Regions from separate parts of the Paenarthrobacter sp. E2MeOHC11 genome, predicted to be linked through region 2. Evidence: predicted binding sites of a transcription regulator. Region 2 holds the regulator's gene; the other holds the start of a gene.
What was found. Region 2 encodes LexA, which represses DNA repair genes until DNA is damaged. Its sites were predicted from a motif close to TCGAACANNTGTTCGA; they were not measured.

Region 1: ACSSVG_RS11035 (shikimate dehydrogenase) is a predicted target of LexA. The motif match lies at 4,582-4,597, and genes of this name have one in related genera.

The regions. Positions count from the first base shown of each region.
Region 1 is NZ_CP196673.1:2,361,003-2,368,448, forward strand. Features, by position in the region: gene ACSSVG_RS11015 (FG-GAP-like repeat-containing protein) at 1-44, shown strand, start outside; gene ACSSVG_RS11020 (S-layer homology domain-containing protein) at 155-2,038, shown strand; gene ACSSVG_RS11025 (MFS transporter) at 2,179-3,516, opposite strand; gene ACSSVG_RS11030 (IclR family transcriptional regulator) at 3,720-4,490, shown strand; gene ACSSVG_RS11035 (shikimate dehydrogenase) at 4,695-5,609, shown strand; gene ACSSVG_RS11040 (bifunctional sugar phosphate isomerase/epimerase/4-hydroxyphenylpyruvate dioxygenase family protein) at 5,609-7,446, shown strand, end outside.
Region 2 is NZ_CP196673.1:349,921-357,366, forward strand. Features, by position in the region: gene ACSSVG_RS01575 (SseB family protein) at 1-226, opposite strand, end outside; gene priA (bifunctional 1-(5-phosphoribosyl)-5-((5-phosphoribosylamino)methylideneamino)imidazole-4-carboxamide isomerase/phosphoribosylanthranilate isomerase PriA) at 226-969, opposite strand; gene ACSSVG_RS01585 (hypothetical protein) at 1,017-1,175, opposite strand; gene hisH (imidazole glycerol phosphate synthase subunit HisH) at 1,176-1,928, opposite strand; gene hisB (imidazoleglycerol-phosphate dehydratase HisB) at 1,925-2,551, opposite strand; gene ACSSVG_RS01600 (histidinol-phosphate transaminase) at 2,598-3,716, opposite strand; gene ACSSVG_RS01605 (LysM peptidoglycan-binding domain-containing protein) at 3,795-4,154, opposite strand; gene lexA (transcriptional repressor LexA) at 4,500-5,243, shown strand; gene ACSSVG_RS01615 (ATP-dependent DNA helicase) at 5,331-7,391, opposite strand; gene hflX (GTPase HflX) at 7,384-7,446, opposite strand, start outside.

The DNA of each region.
Region 1 (7,446 bases), 2.0 Mb from region 2:
CGGGCCGGGGCGCGTTCAAACCGGTGGCGCTGAACCCGCGGTAGCTATCTGTCGTAGCTGAGACACGGATTCCATTTCTGTCGGAGGCGAACGTTAGCATTGCCGTATTCGCTGCGATGAGGACGGCGATCCACTCTTGATCTTGGGGGAATCCGTGTCTTTTTTGAGGATCCGGCGTTGGCGTGTGGCTGTCCTGGCGATGATGGCAACACTGCTTGCTTCGTTGGTGTTGGGAATGGTTCCGGCGCACGCCATTGGCTCGGGCCAAAGGACGGTTCCGGCGGAGACGGATACGCTCAGCAGCACGACGGGCGGTTCGATCAGCGGAACCATTTCCGTCCGTTCGGGAGTGGACCTGGGCGAGGTGGCCGTTTGGGCCATCAATCTCTATAACCCGTCCTCCACCGTTCCGATGGGAACGGTGAACCGCGATGGTACGTACACAATTCCTGGCGTGCCGGCGGGGGAGTACAAGATCTATTTCCATTCCAGCCAGGCCGCGTGGTTTCCCGAGGAAATCTACGGCGGCTCAAACTTCGACACCTTTGTTCCCGTGCTGGTCAATGAGGGGCAGCCTGTCACCGGAATTGACCTGCGTATGGGTGGCGGCCGGATCCAAGGCAGGGTCGACATGCCCTTCCACGTCGACACGAATACGGTGAAAGTGGAGGCCATCGACGCCTCGGGCGGTGTCGCAGCATCCGAATACCCAGACTCCACCGGCAACTATGATCTCCGGGGCCTCCCCAGCGGAGACTACAAAATTCGAGTCACCGGGGGTGTCCTGCCCGCTTGGTATGGCGGTGGCGCGTCTTTCGCTGAAGCAGAAACTGTCTCCATCACAGGGGAACAGGACGTCTGGAACGCCACGATGACCGCTGACGCAGGAGCCAGCATCAGCGGGTATGTGGACGGGCCTTGGCCTTCGGCTGGAACCATAAGCCACCAGATTTCCGTGTGGGACCTGGACGGAAACGTCGTGAAGGAGATCATCGTAGGCCAGACCGGAACAAGCTACACGGTCAGTGGCCTGGCGCCGGGACAATACAAGCTCGGTTTGGACATCTTCACGGGGCGGAGGGCTTTCGAGGGGCAGTTCTACAGCGGAGTCCTTGAGCATGAGGGTGCTGACGCCGCGCAGGTCATCACACTCGCCGGAAATGAGGAAAAGACACGATTCGACTTCACTGCCACCAATGGTGGAACCATTACAGGGACGCTCCGCGACCAGCAAGCCCATCCTTTGCCGTTCTCGGTAGTAGAGGCTTACACGCGCGATAGTTCGCTAAGCACCCGAAAGGCTGTCACGGATGCCCAAGGACGCTACGAGATCACCGGGCTGACTACGGGTTCGTACCGTCTCCGGGGCAACACCACCAACGTCCGGTTGGCCGGCACCACCTTCTCCGGAAATGTGGCTGAAGAGCCGGAAGCGAAGGAGATTGCCGTGACCAGCGGCGCGCAGACAAGTGCCGACCTTACCTACTGGTCGCCCACGCGGTTCGCGGACATCGTTGAGGGGCAGCAGTTCGACCACCAGATCAGCTGGATGGCATCCACTGGTATCTCCAAGGGTTGGCCTGACGCTACGTACCGCCCCTTCCTTCCTGTGAACCGTGATGCCATGGCGGCGTTCCTTTATCGACTGGCAGGGCAACCCGCCTTCTCGCCCCCGGCTTCGTCGCCGTTCGTGGACGTTCCGACCACCAGCCAGTTCTACAAGGAAATTGCTTGGCTGGCGTCAACCAAGATCTCGGGTGGCTGGCCGGACCAGACGTTCCGGCCTTTGCAGCCTGTCAACCGGGATGCCATGGCCGCGTTCCTGTACCGCTTCTCCAAGGTCACGGACTTCGTTCCGCCAGCCGCTTCCCCGTTCGTGGATGTCCCGGCCAACGCCCAGTTCTACAAGGAGATCGCGTGGTTGGCGTCCACGGAGATCAGTACCGGCTGGGATGACCGCACTTTCCGGCCCCTGACGCCCGTCAATCGTGATGCCATGGCCGCCTTCATGTACAGGTTCAACGCGCAGGACAGTTAGACGCTCCTCTCAGGTGGCGCGGCGCGCTCCGTCCCAGTTGTCTCGGCCTGTCGCGTCTCAGGCACAGCGAAAAGCCCGGAATGTCAGGTGACATCCCGGGCTTTCCGTGCTCCAGACCAGACAAAGCGGGAGCGTCAGACTTAGGCGTGCTGGGCTTGCTTGTGAAGGCCGAGCTCTGCGGTGGGTGTCTTTGCGGACTCGCGGGCCGTCATCGCTGAGACGGCTGCGATCACACAGATGACTGCGGTGAAGATGGAGATCTGAACCCATCCGCCGGGCTTGGTTCCGCCCAGCGCGGTGACGATGGCCGGGGCGAAGCCTGCCATGAGGAAGCCGAGCTGCGTGCCGATGGCCAGACCGGAGAAGCGGACCTTGGTGCTGAACATTTCACCGTAGAAGGACGGCCATACTGCGTTTGCTGCGGCGTATCCGAAGGAGAAGAACACCACGGAGACGAGGAACATGAGCGGCACCATGCCCGACTCGAGGGTCAGCAGGAACACCGGAGTCATGATGGCGCTGGCGAAGGCTCCGTAGATGAAGACGGGCTTCCGGCCGATCTTGTCCGCGAGCATGCCGAACAGGGGCTGGGTTCCCAGGGCAACAACGTTTGCTGCGACCACCAGCCAGAGCGTGATGGTGCTGTTGACGCCGGCAACATCCTGGGCGTACTTGATGGCCAGGGTTCCAAAGACAGTGCTGACTGCGGCGATGAAGGCGCAGCAGACCACGCGGAGAACATCGCGCCAGTGCAGCCGCAGGAGATCGGCAACGGGGAGCTTGGAGATCTCATTGTTCTTCTTGGCTTCCGCGAAGGCCGGCGGCTCGTGGAGGGTGCGGCGGATGAAGAAGGCCACCAGGACAACCACTGCGCTGAGCCAGAACGGAATGCGCCAGCCGATGCCGTACTTGATCTCATCCGGCAGTGCCACCACAGGGATGAACACCAGTGCCGCCAGGATTTGGCCACCCTGGGTGCCGGTAAGGGTCCAGGAGGTGAAGAAGGAGCGGCGGTTGTCCGGGGCGTGTTCAAGGGTCATGGAGGAAGCGCCGGCTTGCTCGCCGGCCGCGGAAAGACCTTGGCAAAGACGGGCAAGGACCAGCAGGACGGGCGCCCACCAGCCAATGGTCTTGAAGTCCGGGAGGCAGCCGATGACGAACGTGGCTGCGCCCATCAGGACCAGCGTGAACATCAGGACCTTCTGCCGGCCAATACGGTCGCCGAAGTGACCCAGAATCACGGCACCGACGGGCCGGGCAACATAGGCGAAGCCGAAGGTTGCGAAGGACATGATGGCCGCGTTGGCGTCGGCCGATGGGAAGAAGACGTGGGGGAAGATCAGGGCCGCGGCAGAACCGAAGATGAAGAAGTCGTAGTACTCGACGGCGCTGCCAAGGAAGCTGGCAAGCGCGGCTTTCTTGGGTGTTCCGGTGGTTGTTTCAGTGCCTGGCGTCGCTGACGGCATTGTTTGGCTCATGGGAGGTTCCTTCTGTGACGACGATGTCGCGGATCTAGCTTCAAAGGGAAGACCAGAACGAGGTGCGGCCGGATCATCCCGAAAGTAACCACATGGTGAGAGCTACTTGTGCAATACAGCAATACTGGCTGTGAGTGGGGTCACTTGTCAAGAGATGTCACCACCATCTAGAAATAGCTCTCACTATGTGAGAGCATCGAGCTATGAGTGTGAAAGAGGACACAAAGACCGACATGGTCGGCAAAGCCCTAAGCCTTTTGGTACTTCTGGGCAATGAACCGCGGGGTGCAAGTGCGGCTGACCTGGCCAGGAGCGCCAGCCTGCCGTTCAGCACCACCTATCGCCTGCTGGGCTCGCTGACGCGCGACGGCTTTGTGGATTACGAGCCTGATGGCCGCCGCTACCACCTGGGATTGCGCGTGTTCCAGCTCGGTCAGAGGGTTTCCAATCATCACGGTTTCGCCGCCACTGCCTTGCCGGTCCTGCAGCGCGTTACCGAGCGCACGCATGAGGCCACCATCCTGTCCGTCCGCGACGGCAACCATCATCTGACGGTCAATAAGGTGGATGGCCCCAAGACCTTCCGCGTCACCAGCGATCCCGGCCATCTGGGTGCACTGCACACGACGTCGGTAGGCAAGGCCATTGTGGCGTTCGAAGAAGAGATCGAGCGGAAGCGCCTCCTGGAGGAGCTGCCCCTGGATCCACTCACGGAACATTCCATCACTGACCGCGACGCGTTCCGGGCGGAGATCGAGCAGGTACGCCGGCAGGGCTACGCGGTGATGGATGAGGAGAACGAGATTGGCATGCGTGCTGTTGCTGTGCCGGTTCTGAACTCCCAGGGCCACGCCTTCGCCTCCGTGGCCGTCGCTGTGCCCGTCTTCCGCCTGACCCTGGAGGAACTCATCGCCCACGTTCCCACTCTGCAGGAGGCTGCGGCGGAACTCGCGGCCCGCCTGCCCCAGCGCTGACCCAACTGAGTCGCAGTTAAAGCCGTTTTAGGGCCTCATAACGCCTTGAGCTGCGACTTGAGAGGGTGCGCTCCCAGCAAATGTTCGCGATAAGAACATGCGTGCGGAATATGAACACTTGTAGTAATCTAAATAACACCCGGTCAGGCGGCGCCCCAGAAAAGCGCAAGAAGCCCGCGGTGCTGAAGTCAAAGGAGCTTTAGGATGAGCAACCGAGCCGAGTCCGTTCTGGTGGGCCTCATAGGCGAAGGCGTCATGCCCTCGCTCACGCCGCCCATGCACGAACGTGAAGCCGATGTGCAGGGCCTTCGCTTGCTGTACCGCCCCATCGACCTGTTGGAACTCGCGTTGCCGGCCACCGCCGTCGGTGATCTCCTGACCGCAGCACAGCGCATGGGCTTCAACGGCCTGAACATCACCCACCCGTGCAAGCAGCTGGTGCTTGGGCACCTTGATGAAATTTCCGACGACGCCCGTCGCCTGGGTGCCGTCAATACGGTCCTCATCCAGGACGGTCGGCTGATCGGCCACAACACGGACTTCTCCGGCTTCGGCGCGGCGCTCGCCACAGGGCTGCCGGCCGCGAAGCTGGACCGCGTGGTCCAGCTCGGTGCAGGCGGTGCCGGCTCCGCCGTTGCGTACGCGCTGCTCAAGGCCGGCGTCAGCACGCTGGACCTCGTGGACATGGATCCCGCCCGCGCCGCAGAACGTGCCTCCGAACTCGGCGGGCTCTTCCCGGAAGCCACCGTCACGCCGCGGAGCACCAACGAGCTGAGCCAGGTCATGCCCCTCGCCGACGGCCTGGTGCACTGCACTCCCATCGGCATGGCGGCCCACCCGGGTCTTCCCTTGGACATCGAACAGCTGGAACCGCGCCACTGGGTGGCCGACATCGTCTACCGCCCCATCGAAACGCAACTGGTCCGCGAAGCACGCGCCAAGGGCTGCGATGTCCTGGACGGTGGTCGCATGGCAGTCGGCCAGGCGGCGGATGCCTTCCAGCTCATCACCGGGCGCGAAGCCAACCGCGAACGCATGCGGGCGCACTTCCTGGAACTGATCGCCGTGGAAGACGCCGCGGCCGCGCTGGCCCCCGAGCTGACGAAGGCGGGCCACTGATGCGCACCGGAATCGCCACGGTCTGCCTGTCCGGCACGCTGAAGGAGAAGATGCAGGCCTGCGCGATTGCGGGATTCGACGGCATCGAGATCTTCGAGCAAGACCTCGTCACGTCCCCGCACAGTCCGGAGGAAGTCCGGAGCATGGCTGCAGATCTTGGCTTGGGCCTTGATCTTTACCAGCCGTTCCGGGATTTCGACGGCGTCACTCCGGACCTGCTGAAGGCCAACCTTCGCCGGGCGGAGGCCAAGTTCAAGCTCATGTCCCGCCTGGGCATGGACACCATCCTGGTGTGCTCCAACGTAGCCACGGCAACAATCGACGACGACGAACTCCGCGCTTCCCAGCTGGCCGAACTCGCCGGGCTGGCCGGGGATCACGGCGTCAAGGTCGCCTACGAAGCGCTGGCCTGGGGCAAGTACGTCAACGACTACGAGCACGCGTACCGCCTGGTGGAAATGGTGGACCACCCCAACCTGGGCACGTGCCTGGACTCCTTCCACATCCTGTCCCGCGACTGGGACACTGCGCCCATTGAGGACATCAACGCGGAGAAGATCTTCTTCGTCCAGGTTGCAGACGCCCCCAAGCTCTCCATGGACGTGCTGTCCTGGAGCCGCCACTACCGCGTGTTCCCGGGCGAAGGCCAGTTCGAGCTCGCCAAGTTCATGGGCCACGTGGTCCGCGCGGGGTATACGGGCCCGGTGTCCCTGGAAGTCTTCAATGACGTTTTCCGGCAGTCCGACACCGAACGCACCGCCGTGGACGCCATGCGCTCCCTGATCTGGCTGGAGGAGCAGAGCGCCAAATGGCTCGCAAGCACCTCCAGTGAAACCGCCGCCGGCAACGGTAGCTCGTCCCGCCGTCGTTATCCCATGGAACTGGCCACGCTGCCCAAGGTGAACGAACCCGCCGGCTTCAACTTCGCCGAAGTCAAGGCTGACGACACCGCGCAGCTCGAGAAGCTCCTGGGCCAGCTCGGGTTCGGCTTCGAGGGCCGCCACCGCACCAAGGATGTCCAGCTGTGGACCATGGGCCAGGCCCGCGTGATCATCAACGAACAAGCGGCCTCGCATTCGGAACCGGCTATCGCCGCTTTGGGGTTCGACGTCGACTCTCCCGTGATTGCCTCCGCTCGCGCCCAGCAACTCAAGGCGCCCGTGGTGGCCCGCAAAGTCCAGGCAGACGAGGAAGTCTTCCAAGGCATCTCAGCCCCGGACTCCACCGAGATCTTCCTCTGCCAGGGCAGCCCGGACGGCACCGCGGCATGGACGCACGAGTTCGGCGAGGGCCTGGAACACTCCGCAGCGCAACGGAACGCGGTCATCGACCACGTCAACCTCGCCCAGCCGTGGCAGCACTTCGATGAAGCCGTCCTCTTCTACACCAGCGCTTTGGCCTTGGAACCGCAGCCGTTCGCGGAGGTTCCCAGCCCCAGCGGACTGGTTCGCTCGCAGGTCATGGAGACAAGCAACGGCGCGGTCAGGCTGGTCCTCAACCTTGCGCCCGCCCAGCAAGCCCAGGAAACAGCTCGCAAAACGTATCAGGAACACATCGCCTTCGCCGTGGACGACCTCGTGGCCACGGCCAGGTCAGCCCGCGACCGTGGCCTTGAGTTCCTGCAGATTCCGGCCAACTATTACGAGGACCTGGACGCCCGGTTCGATCTTGAACCCGGGTTCCTGGGCACCCTCAAGGAGCTCAACCTCCTGTATGACCGGGACGCCAACGGCGAATTCCTCCACTTCTACACCGCCACCGTGGGCAGTGTGTTCTTCGAAATGGTGGAACGTCGGGGCAGCTATGACGGTTATGGGGCGCCCAACGCCCCGGTGCG
Region 2 (7,446 bases):
CGGCAATGGCGGCGAGGTAACCGGCGTCCGCCGTCCCGTCGTCGTCCTCGAAGTTATGGATCTTTGCGTCGTCTCCCGTCAGGCTCCGGCCTGCCCACGGTTGCCCGGCAGAGTCAGTCGCTCCCCCGGCGCCGGCCAACGCTGCGGCGATGTGGCCCGGCAGGTTTCGGCTGCCGGCGCCATGGTGGCCGTGGCTTCCGTGCGGGTGTCCGGCGTCCTGGGACATCAGCGGCGACCGGCAACGTCCAGGGCTTCGGGCAGGGTGAAGGCGCCGGCATAAAGAGCCTTGCCCACGATCGCGCCCTCCACGCCCATTGGGACAAGTTCACGCAGGACCCGGAGGTCCTCAAGGCTTGAAATTCCCCCCGAGGCCACAACAGGCTTTCCGGTCTTCTCCACCATCTGGCGCAGCAGTTCCACGTTCGGTCCCTGCAAGGTGCCGTCCTTAGTGACGTCAGTGACGACGTAGCGGGCGCAGCCGGCATCCTCAAGGCGGGCCAGGACCTCCCAGAGGTCCCCGCCTTCCTTCGTCCAGCCACGACCGGCGAGCGTAGTACCGCGGACATCAAGACCGACGGCGATCTTGTCACCGAAGCGGTCGATGGCCCTGCGGGTCCACTCGGGGTTCTCCAACGCTGCCGTGCCGAGATTCACGCGTGCAACGCCAAGGTCCAGGGCACGCTCCAGTGATTCGTCATCGCGCAAACCGCCGGACAGCTCCACCTTCACGTTCAACTGTGAGACAACCTCACTGATGAGGTCGGCATTGTTGCCACGACCGAAAGCGGCGTCAAGGTCCACCATATGAACCCATTCGGCGCCTGCGTTCTGCCAGTTCAGCGCTGCTTCCAGCGGTGTTCCATAGCTGGTTTCCGAGCCGGCTTCTCCTTGCAGGAGGCGGACTGCCTGGCCATCAACAATATCGACGGCGGGCAGGAGTTCCAGAACGGACTGGGAGGAGGTGGTCATGTGGGTCCTTGGAGTTCGAGGGTGGCGCGGTTATTCGAGTGACCGGTTCAGGTACCGGGCAGCGTCAAGAGATAGGCGGCCAGCAGGGACATCCCCGCCAGCACGTAAAAGGAGATGGAAACCCAGCGGGGCTTCTTCTGCTGATGGAAGGAAATGCCGCCACCCACCAGCACACCGGCGAGGCCCATGAGGACAACAGACCACATCTAGGCGGCACCGCTTCCGGATGCTGCCGCACCTGGTGTGCCGGGCTTTTTCAGCCCGTCCACCCAGTTCCGCAGCAGCCGCGCCCCGGCGTCCCCTGATTTCTCGGGGTGGAACTGCGTTGCGCACAGCGGGCCGTTTTCGACTGCAGCAATGAAGCGTGCACCGTGCTCGGACCACGTCACCTGGGGCGGGGCCATGCGGGGCTGCACAACATCGAAGTTCCATTCCTGGACACCGTAGGAGTGCACAAAATAGAAGCGCTCCTGCTCCACCCCGGCGAAAAGCTTGGAACCTTCGGGAACGTCCACGGTGTTCCAACCCATGTGCGGGACAACCGGAGCAGGCAGCAACTCCACTTTGCCTGGCCACTCTGCCATGCCTTCGGATTCAGTGCCGTGCTCAACCCCGGCCTCGAAAAGGACCTGCAAGCCAACACAGATGGCCAGTACAGGGCGCCCGCCGGCCACCCGGCGACCGATCATGCGGATCGCATCCACGGCCTTAAGTTCCTTCATGACGGTCTCGAACGCGCCCACCCCGGGAACGACGAGTCCGTCGGCGTTGAGGACGTCTTCCGGCTTGGAACTCAACACTACGTGGGCACCGGCACGCTCAAGTGCCCGGACAGCGGACCGAACATTGCCCGAACCGTAATCGAGCACGGTGACAGTTGGCTTGCCTTCCGGCGACTCGGGCCTCACCGAAGCGATGGTGTCGGCCACCGCGCCGTCCTTGAGGACCTGGCCGCTCACAGTGCCCCCTTTGTCGAGGGGATGCCCTCGACCCGGGGGTCGGATTCCACCGCTGCACGGAGTGCCCGCGCAAAAGCCTTGAACTGTGCTTCCACAATGTGGTGCGGATCGCGGCCCGCCAGTACGTTCATGTGCAGGCAGATTCCGGCGTGCAAGGTGATGGCTTCAAAAACGTGGCGCGTCAACGACCCAGTGAAGTGGCCACCAATGAGGTGGTATTCCTGGCCCGCGGGCTCGCCGCCGTGCACCAGGTAGGGCCGACCGGAAACATCCACGACGGCGTGGGCCAGGGCTTCATCCAAGGGAACCGTAGCTTCGCCAAAGCGGCGAATGCCGGCCTTGTTGCCCAAAGCAGTGCGCAGGACTTCGCCGAACGTAATGGCCACGTCTTCCACCGTGTGGTGGGCATCGATGTGGGTATCGCCAGTGGCCTTGACGGTCATGTCAATCAACGAGTGCTTGCACAGCGCGGTCAACATGTGGTCATAGAAAGGCACAGAGGTGCTGATGTCCGAGACACCGGACCCGTCCAGGTTGATCTCCACCAGGACGGAGGATTCACTGGTGGTGCGCTCCATGCGCGCGGTGCGGGCAGCGGACGGCGTGGCGCCGGTTTCGCTCATTGGGACGTCCTTATACACGAAGAGTGGGTTGGGTCTATGGACAAGTTTAGGCGCGCTGTGGCGGCTGGCCGTCCAGCAGCGCTTCCAGCGCCTCAAGGAAGGCCGTGGTTTCCGGCTCGGTCCCTGCGGTGACCCGCAAGTGTCCGGGAATGCCGACGTCGCGAACCAGCACACCCGCGTCAAGCAGGCCTTGCCAGATGGCGTGCGGGTTCTCGAGCCCGCCAAAGAACACATAGTTGGAGTCCGAGGCTGAAGGCTTGAGACCCATGCGCAGGAGTTCAGTCACGATGCGGTCGCGTTGGACCTTGATGTCCTCGACGTCGGCCATGAGGGCCTCGCGGTGGTTGAGGGCCGCCAGGGCAGTTGCCTGAGTAACAGCCGACAGGTGATACGGGAGGCGGACCAACCTGATGGCGTCTGTAACCTCGGGTGCTGCGGCCATATAGCCCAGCCGGGCGCCCGCGAGGGCGAAGGCCTTGCTCATGGTGCGGGAAACGATCAGACGCTCGCGCCCGGGCAGCAAGGTCAGGGCACTTGGCGTGTTGTCATGGGCGAACTCGTGATAGGCCTCGTCGACGATCACGATGGCCTGGCTGGCTTCCCCGGCCTCGTAAACGGCCTCAACAACTTCCAGGCCCAGGCCTGTTCCGGTGGGGTTGTTGGGCGAGCACAGGAACACAATGTTGGCTCCTGTTTCACGAACCTGCGCTGCCGCCGACGCCGCATCCAAACCGTAATCCTCTGCCCGGACTCCGCGTACGTATTCGGTATCCGTGCCACTGGCCAGCAGGGGGTACATCGAATACGTGGGCGGGAATCCGAGTGCCTTCCGACCGGGTCCGCCGAATGCTTGGAGGATCTGCTGCAGGACCTCATTTGAACCATTGGCGGCCCAAATGTTGTCCGGGGTGAGATCGTGGCCAAGGTATTCGGCCAAGGACTCGCGCAGTTCAGTGAACTCCCGGTCCGGGTAGCGGTTCAGCCCCGTGGCCGCGGCGGCAACGGCTTCCGTGATGGCCGCCTGGACGTCCGCGGGAACGCCATGAGTGTTCTCGTTGACATTGAGCAGGATAGGAACGTCAAGCTGCGGTGCGCCATAAGGGCTCAGTCCACGCAGGTTGGTCCGGAGGGGTAGTCGGTCTAGTCGCTCAAGCTGGTCACTCACCAAGACAGTTTAAGGGGCTACCGGGACTGCCGAGTAACTGTGACGCCGCGCCACCGGATCCAGCCACGGTGGAACGCGCTAGCTTGCCGGGACGAACAAACGCTGCCCGGGCTGGATCCGGCCACCATGGAGGTCGTTGAGCTGAATGATCTCGGAGATGACATCCCTGGGATCGCGCTCCGGAGCAGCTGCGCCGGCGATACCCCACAGCGACTGCCCGGGCTGGACCGTCACGGTCACCGCGACCGGCGGCTGGAGCTGCGCCTGCGAGTCCGAGGCCTTGGCAGGGGACGTAATGAAACCGGCCAGGCTCAGCAGCGCAGCCACCAGCAGCATTGCGGGGATGCCAAAGAAGACCATCCGACCCCGGCGGGTAAGACGCAGGCGCGTCGGCGCCTGGGTAGTGCGGAAATCAGCGAACGTAGTGATTGCGGACATGAGCTGAGCCCTTCTGAGCTATTGCCTTGCGCCGGATTCCGGTACATGGCTGCCAATTCTTTGTGTTCCCCTCCCCCGATCCCGGATGTTCGAACACTCTGTTCGAACATCCGTCATCCGGTTCGGGTTTATAGAACACATATTCGAACCTTGCTATGACATTTTTAGCACTTATCAACGAACGGTGTCGAGACTCGCTAGAACAAATGTTTGATAAACGCCTGTGCCTGCCCTACGTTTGAGTGAAGAAACAGCACTGTTTCAGTGGAACAGGAGGGTCTGACATTTTTTGCAGACCCGACACCCCTGGATCGTTCCGGGGCGAATGGAAAGGCACTGGCGAACATGGCAGCGAAAGCCACAGGCGGCGGGGCACCCCTGCGGAGCCAACAGCCTCAAAAGAGTCCCAAGAGCCTGACTGTCCGGCAGAAAAAAATTCTGGAGACCATCCAACGCTCGGTGAATGACAATGGGTATCCGCCAAGCATGCGTGAGATCGGTGACACCGTCGGCCTGGCAAGTTTGTCGAGTGTCACGCATCAGCTTTCCCAGCTCGAGAAGCTCGGCTATCTGCGCAGGGACCCCAAGCGTCCCCGTGCCATGGAAGTCCTGATGCCGTTGACGTTGGATGGCGGACCAATTCCCGGCGTCGAAGCCCCTGCGACGCTGCGCAGCGCGGGTGGCCTTGCCGTCACGGAGCTGGCCAGCGCCAGCGATACTGCCATGGTTCCCCTGGTGGGCCGGATCGCTGCAGGCGGCCCCATCCTGGCTGACCAGGCAGTGGAAGACGTCTTGCCCCTTCCCAGGCAACTTGTGGGCCACGGCGAACTGTTCATGCTGAAGGTGGCAGGCGACTCAATGATTGATGCCGCCATCTGCGACGGTGACTGGGTTGTTGTGCGCCGCCAGAACGACGCCATCAACGGCGACATCGTGGCCGCACTGCTGGATGACGAGGCTACCGTCAAGACGTTCCGTCAGCGCGATGGCCACACGTGGTTGCTGCCCCAGAACACCCAATACGAGCCAATCCTTGGCGACCAAGCCACCATCATGGGCAAGGTTGTCTCTGTTCTGCGTTCCCTGTAGGTGCCCACTAGGTAGGTACCCCAAGCCTCCTGGGCGGCTTTTGCCGCACCCAGGAGGCTTTGTTGGCCCCACGAGGCATTGTTGGACCTAGGAGGCCTTGGCGGAGCCCAGGCGTTCCAGCACGCCGCGCACAACCGCCCTGTCCGTCGTCGCCCAGAACGGCGGAAGCGCAGCCCTCAGAAAACCGCCGTAGCGTTCCGTCGACAGCCGTGAGTCAAGCACGGCCACGACTCCCTTGTCTCCCGTTGAACGGATAAGGCGCCCAGCGCCTTGTGCCAAGCGGATGGCGGCATGCGTTGCTGACACGGCCATGAAGCCATTCCCGCCCGACTGGGCGACTGCCCGGGAGCGGGCAGTCATCAGGGGATCGTCGGGGCGCGGGAAGGGAATGCGGTCAATCACCACCAGGCGGCACGAACCACCCGGCACGTCGACGCCCTGCCAGAGTGACATGGTGCCAAACAGGCAAGTGTCCGGCTCATCTGCGAATTGCTTCACAAGGGCAGCCATGGTGGATTCGCCCTGGCAGAGAATGTCCATGTCAAGGCGCAGCCGCATGGCGTCGGCGGCTTCTTCGGCAGCTCGCCGCGAAGAGAAGAGACAAAGCGCTCCCCCGCCGGATGCCCGGATGAGGTCTTCGAGCTCATCGAGAGCCTCGGGCGAGGTCCCACGCCCCGGCTTGGGCAAGTGCTTGGCAACATACAGCACCCCCTGTTTGGGGTAATCAAAGGGCGATCCAACATCAATCCCGGTCCAGCTCGGGGCGCCGTCGCCGATGAGGCCCAGACCTCCAGCCGCCGGTTCGAAGGCAGAGCCAATCGCCAGCGTGGCGGAGGTGAGCACCACGGTGTGGCCCTCGAAGAGGCCTTCGCGCAGCCGTCCCGCGACGCTGAGTGGCGCGATGTTGATCAGTGCCGGTGCCGTTTCATCAGGCTGCGAGTAACCCTGTTGGGGGTCGAAGGTGCTGTTGCGGGAAAACCAGACCACTTCCCGGTTCTCCTTGGCGGCCAGCATCCGCTCGCACAATTCAAGAATGAGCATGAGCCGTGAGCGAGCGAGCTGCCTGCCGCCGTCGACCGCGTTGGAAGAGTCGGTCTTGGAATCTGAGAGCGCCGCGCGGGTCGCATCGCGTAACTGGTCAAGGCAGTCAAGCTGTTCGTCGTTGAGCCCACTGGCCAGCAACCCGTTGGGCACCCCTGCGATGGCCATGTCCAGGCGCTCCGCCGCAGCGTTGAGGGCATCCACCGTGATGGCGGTGTGCTTGCGTGCGCTTGACGCCGCGGCATGAACCATGGCCACAGACAACTGGCCCGAGACCGCGCCGGTCACGCGATCCTGCAGCTCGTGTGCCTCGTCCACCACCACGACGTCATACTCAGGCAACACAGCCAGCCCTTCAAAGGCGCTGACGGCAAGCATGGCGTGGTTGGTGACGACGACGTCGGCCTCACCCGCGCGGGACCGCGCCAACTCACTGAAGCACTCTTCAGCCACCGGACACTTCTGCGCGCCGAGGCACTCCATGGAGGTCACAGAGACTTGCCGCCAGGCACGGTCCGTGACGCCGGGCATCAGTTCGTCACGGTCGCCGGTGGTCGTCTTTTCGGCCCACTCGCGGAGGCGGACCACTTCCTTGCCGAGCTGTGACTGCGGTCCGCCCATGGATGCCGCGAAGTGCGGCACGCTGGTGTCCTCGCCTAAGGAAAACAGCTGCCCCTCGGACGGCTCTTCGCTGGGGAACCCACCTTCCAGCTTCTGGCGGCAGACGTAGTTGGCCCTGCCCTTCACGAGCGCCACGTTGACGGGTCGTTCAAGGGCAGGGTTGATGGTCTCCAACAGCCGGGGAAGATCCCGGCCAACAATCTGGGTTTGCAGTGCCAAGGTGGCGGTGGACACGAGCGTCGGTTTGTTGCTGTCCATGGAATGCGCGATCAACGGAATCAGGTACGCCAAAGACTTACCTGTTCCCGTTCCTGCCTGGACCAGCAGGTGCTCCCCGGTTTCAATTGCCCGGGTGACATGTTTGGCCATTTCGTGCTGGCCGGCACGGCTTTGACCGCCCATGCCGGCGACAGCACGATCCAACAGCTCAAGGGTGGCTTTCTCTCCCACCGATTCGACGGCGTCCGCCGCCACCTTCTCAACCATTGCTGACGAAAGACTCCAGTTCGGCTGCCAGGCCCTCGCGGACCATGACCACCAC